One region of the Chromohalobacter sp. genome, then DNA from elsewhere that is predicted to be linked to it. Evidence: predicted binding sites of a transcription regulator. Region 1 holds the regulator's gene; the other holds the start of a gene.
What was found. The regulator LexA, encoded in region 1, represses DNA repair genes until DNA is damaged. The targets are predictions, from matches to a motif close to TACTGTNTANNTANACAGTA.

Region 1 (2,472 bases):
GGGCGTACCGTGCAGGTAAATATAGCGGCGCTGGCTGTCGACATCGCCTCCGCGGTTGACGCCACGCTCGAGACCACATAGCCACAGGATACGTGTCAGAATCCAGTCCCGCTCCGGATACTGGCGCGCCAGGTCGGGGGAAAACACCTCACCGGTGGGACGACGTCCGCGAAACACGCTGCCGCGGGGCAAGCCATCGCCTATCGCCGCACGCACGTAATGCCATCCCACCGGCGTCTGACCGCTGCCATCCTGCTGGCCGATGCCGCGAGCCCCCGAGGAAATGGCGAATGTCTCGCGGCGCTCATCGGCCTCCCAGACCGTCAGCGACTGAGCGCCCAGATCGATCTCCAGCCAGGTCCCCTGCCGGGGCGGCAAGTCGGCCAAGCGAGGCGTGATGGTCATCCCGCCACCTTGAGAGCATCGTCGGGCAGCGGCGCCTGCATGCCGGCCACCACCACCGGACGCAACCGCCGGATCAAGTCGCGCACGCTGACGTGCTCGTGATAATCCTTGTCGGCGATGTCACGCAAGGCATCGAGTCCCGACAACGTGAAGATCACCGTGCCCAGCATGAAATGCAGCCGCCAGAAACGCTCGGCTTCGGGCAGCTCCGGCGTCGCGCGCCGCACGAGACCGCTGAAGCGCGAGAACACATCGCCGTAATGGGTCTGGATGTAGCGGCGCAGATGGCCTTGCGCCTGGGTATACGCCAATCCCAGCAAGCGCATGAACACCTTGAGACTGTTGCGCTCGGCAGGCACTTCGAGCACGGTGCGGGCCAGGGTTTCCAGCAGCACGTCGAGGGGAATCGGGGCATTCGCGTATTCCGCTTCGAGAGCGTCCAGCGCCTGATGAAAACGCTCGGAGAAAGGGTCCAGGTAGCGCGCGAAGACCGCCTGGATGAGCGCCTTCTTGGAGCCGAAGTGATAATTGACCGCCGCCAGATTGACCTTGGCCTTGCTGGTGATCGTGCGTAGCGACGTCTCGGCGAAGCCCCGCTCGGCGAACAGCACCTCGGCGGTGTCGAGAATACGCGTCACTGTGTCGGTTTGAGCCATCGGGGTGCTCCGCGCAGAATAAACGAATGTTTAAAACGAATTCGATTCTAAGCCCTGTCGGCGGTGACCACAAATTCCCGCGCTTACAGCGCAGCGCATTGCGTCTGGACGGTTGCACCACGCCAAAGACTGGATACAATCACATACTGTATACTTGAACACGTCAGTGCCCGCCGGAGGCCCCATGTCTCGCTCGCTAACCTCGCGCCAACAACACGTCTTCGATTTCATCGTCAAGACCATGAACGAGCTCGGCTATCCGCCGACCCGCGCCGAGATCGCCCGCGCACTGGGCTTTCGTTCGCCCAACGCCGCCGAGGAGCATCTCCGAGCGCTCGATCGCAAGGGCGTGATCCGCATGATCCCCGGCACCTCGCGCGGCATCCGGCTGACCGGCGAGGAGGACGCCGCACCGACGAGCACCGACGGCCTGCCCGTGGTCGGCGAAGTGGCTGCGGGCAGTCCGATTCTCGCGGCGGCGCACATCGATCGCCACTGCCCGCTCGCACCGGATTATTTCACGCCGCGTGCCGATTACCTGCTGCGGGTGCGCGGGCTGTCGATGAAGGATGCCGGCATTCTCGACGGCGATTTGCTGGCCGTGCATCGCACGCAGCAGATTCGCGACGGGCAGATCGTCGTGGCCCGCCTCGACGACGAGGTGACCGTCAAGCGCTTCAAGCGCCAGGGACATCACGTCTGGCTAGTGGCCGAGAACGCCGACTTTGCCCCCATCGAAGTCGACCTGCGTCACCAGGACCTGGAAATCGAAGGACTGGGCGTGGGGGTGATTCGCGGCGGCGGCGGCAACGGCCTGCACTGAGGCCCCACTGGCCCACGCCATGCGCAAGATCCTCCACGCCGACTGCGACTGCTTCTACGCCGCCGTGGAAATGCGCGACGACCCGGCGCTGCGCGACGTCCCGCTGGCGATCGGCGGCAGCCCCGAGCAACGCGGTGTCGTCGCCACCTGCAATTATCCGGCGCGGGCCTTCGGCATCCATTCGGCGATGCCCATGGCCCGAGCCATGCGCCTGTGCCCTCACCTCACCCGCCTGGCGCCCGATTTTCCCAAGTACCGGGAGGTGTCGGCGCGCATTCAAGCGCTGTTTCACGAACTGACCCCGCTGGTGGAACCGCTGTCGCTGGACGAGGCCTATCTCGATGTCAGCGAGGTGACGCAATGCCAGGGAAGCGCGACCTGGATGGCTCGCTGGTTGAAGCAGGAAGCGCTGACACGCACGGGTATCGTGATTTCGGTGGGCGCGGCGCCCAGCAAGTTTCTCGCCAAGCTGGCGAGCGACTGGGACAAGCCCGACGGCCTCTACGTGATCGCGCCGGAGGAAGTCGAACCCTTCCTGCTCGAACTGCCGGTCAAGCGCCTGCATGGGGTGGGACCGGCGACGGCGGC
Region 2 (2,472 bases), on a different contig from region 1:
GCCGCCCGAGGCGACCTTGTTCAAGGGACGTGCCGGTTGCCCGGGGTTGGCGCTGATCACGAAGCGTACCTGGTCGAGTCCCTCGGCCTGGGGCGTGTCGCGGGGCTCGACTTCCACGTCGAACGTGGCCTTGCCCAGGCCGAGAAACGCCAGTTGGGCCTGCACGGCCTCGCCGAAGGCGCGTGCCGCCTCGAGACGGGCTTCGCTGATCGCGCGTGCCTGCTGGCGATAGGTGTCGCGTGCCTGCTCGACGTCGCGAGCGAGCGCTTCCAGGTCGTTCTCGCCGCCTTCGAGGCCGGCCAGCTCGTCACTCAGGCGCTGATGCAGGTCGCGCAGTTCCTCGGGCATGACATGATGCTTGCGCGCGATGCGATGGACCTCGCCGAGCCGGGCATCGACTTCCGCCAGGCGCTGCGGATCGAGTTCGGTGGTATCGACGAAGCGATGAAGCTCGCGTGCCGCTTCCTCGATCTGGATGCGGGCGTCTCCCAGCATGCCGAGAGCCTCCGCGAGACTGTCCTGGGCATTGCCGGGGACGTGGCTCAGTCGGGCGGTGGCCTGGTGCAGCAGCGATAGCGCACCGCCCTCCTCCTGGTCGCAGCAGTCGGCGGCGAACTGGGCGTCGCCCAGAACCTGCTCGAGATTGGCAAGCTGGGTCTGTTCGCTTTCCAGCGTCTCGAGTTCGCCCTCGCCGAGCCCCAGCTGATCCAGTTCCTCGACCTGATAGCGCAGCAACTGGCGACGCGCCTGGATTTCGTCGCCGCTCTCCTGCAGCTCACGCAGTCGCCGTCGCAGAGACCGCCATTCGCGAAAATGCTCGCCGAGGGCGGTGACCGCGTCGCTCTGACCGGCATAGGCGTCCAGCAGGCGCAGATGCGTTTCCTCGCGCAGCAGTGCCTGATGCGCGTGCTGGCTGTGGACTTCGATGAGATGTTCGCCGAGTGCCTTCAGGTCGCTCACCGTGGCGGGCTGACCGTTGATCCAGGCCTTGGAGCGCCCCGAGGCGTTGACCGTGCGGCGCAGCAGGCACTCGTCCTGGGGCAGGTCGCGTGCGTCAAGCCAGGCGCGCGCCTCCGCCAGGTGGGTGATGTCGAAACGTGCACTGACGTCCGCGCGTTCGCGGCCATGGCGCACGCTGCCCGCGTCGGCGCGCTCGCCCAGGCACAGGCCCAGGGCGCCGAGCATGATCGACTTGCCGGCACCGGTTTCCCCGGTAATGGCCGTCATGCCGTCATGCAGATCCAGATCGAGACGATCGACGATGGCGTAATCACGAATGGCGAGCTGTATCAGCATGAAAACCTCCGGGCGTCGGAAACGAGGCTGATCTCTGTGTGTTTATACAGTAGTTGGCAGGGGGCTTCAATTATCCGTCGGCGAGGGGCGATCGGCATGGCTTGAGATCGTCGTCTGCATCCCCATATAGGGGGACAATTCCTTGTTAGATGCGGCTTCGGGCCGCGCCAGCTGTCAGGAGATACTCATGGCCAAAGACCCGCAGACCCCCACCGACGAAGAGTTGGCACGCGCCGAACGCGATGCCGAACCGCAACCGGGCGACGCGACCGATGACGAGGTCGAACTCGAAGGTGTCGTCGAGGATGTCGAGGCCAGCGAGGCCGATGCCGAAGCGCTCGAAAACCCGGAAGCGGACGCGCTGGCCGCGCGTGTCGAAGAATTGGAGCAAGCGCTGGCGGACGCCAAGGATCAGACGGCACGTGCCGCCGCAGAGGCTCAGAATGTACGCCGCCGTGCCGAGCAGGATGTCGAGAAGGCACGCAAGTTCGCGCTCGAGAAGTTCGTCAAGGAGCTGCTGCCGGTCGTCGACAGCCTGGAAAAGGCACTGGAATCGATGCAGGAAGGTGCCAGCGAGGTGCATCGCGAAGGGGTGTCGATGACGCTCAAGCTGCAGCTCGATGTGCTGGCCAAGTTCGGCGTGGAAGCCGTCGATCCGCAAGGCGAGCCGTTCGACCCGCAAGTGCATGAAGCCATGACCATGGTGCCCAACCCCGAGGTGGAGCCCAACACCGTGATCGAGGTCATGCAGAAGGGTTATCTGCTGAATGGACGCCTCGTGCGTCCGGCGATGGTGGTCGTCAGCCAAGCCGCCAATTGATGGGGCGGGGGAAGGGAATCCATCACTCAGGCCCTTGAAAGGCGTGGCCCTATCCCCCAAATAGACGAACAACGAGGCGGCAGCGCCGCCGACGAAGACGCAACAGTCAAGCAACGTATTTTGAGGTATTCCTATGGGACGCATCATCGGTATTGATTTGGGGACCACCAACTCCTGTGTTGCCATCCTTGACGGCGGCAATGCGAAGGTGATCGAAAACGCGGAAGGCGCTCGCACGACGCCCTCCATCATCGCTTACACCGACGACGGCGAAACGCTGGTCGGTCAGGCTGCCAAGCGTCAGGCGGTCACCAACCCGAGCAACACGCTGTACGCTATCAAGCGCCTGATCGGTC

Region 2: the regulator LexA is predicted to act here: its motif matches at 1,329-1,348, upstream of recN (DNA repair protein RecN).

The regions. Positions count from the first base shown of each region.
Region 1 covers NZ_JBDOOX010000012.1:272,105-274,576, reverse strand. The annotation lists gene ABGX75_RS11165 (L,D-transpeptidase) at 1-405, opposite strand, end outside; gene ABGX75_RS11160 (TetR/AcrR family transcriptional regulator) at 402-1,061, opposite strand; gene lexA (transcriptional repressor LexA) at 1,246-1,884, shown strand; gene dinB (DNA polymerase IV) at 1,904-2,472, shown strand, end outside.
Region 2 covers NZ_JBDOOX010000017.1:50,303-52,774, reverse strand. The annotation lists gene recN (DNA repair protein RecN) at 1-1,296, opposite strand, end outside; gene grpE (nucleotide exchange factor GrpE) at 1,484-2,116, shown strand; gene dnaK (molecular chaperone DnaK) at 2,250-2,472, shown strand, end outside.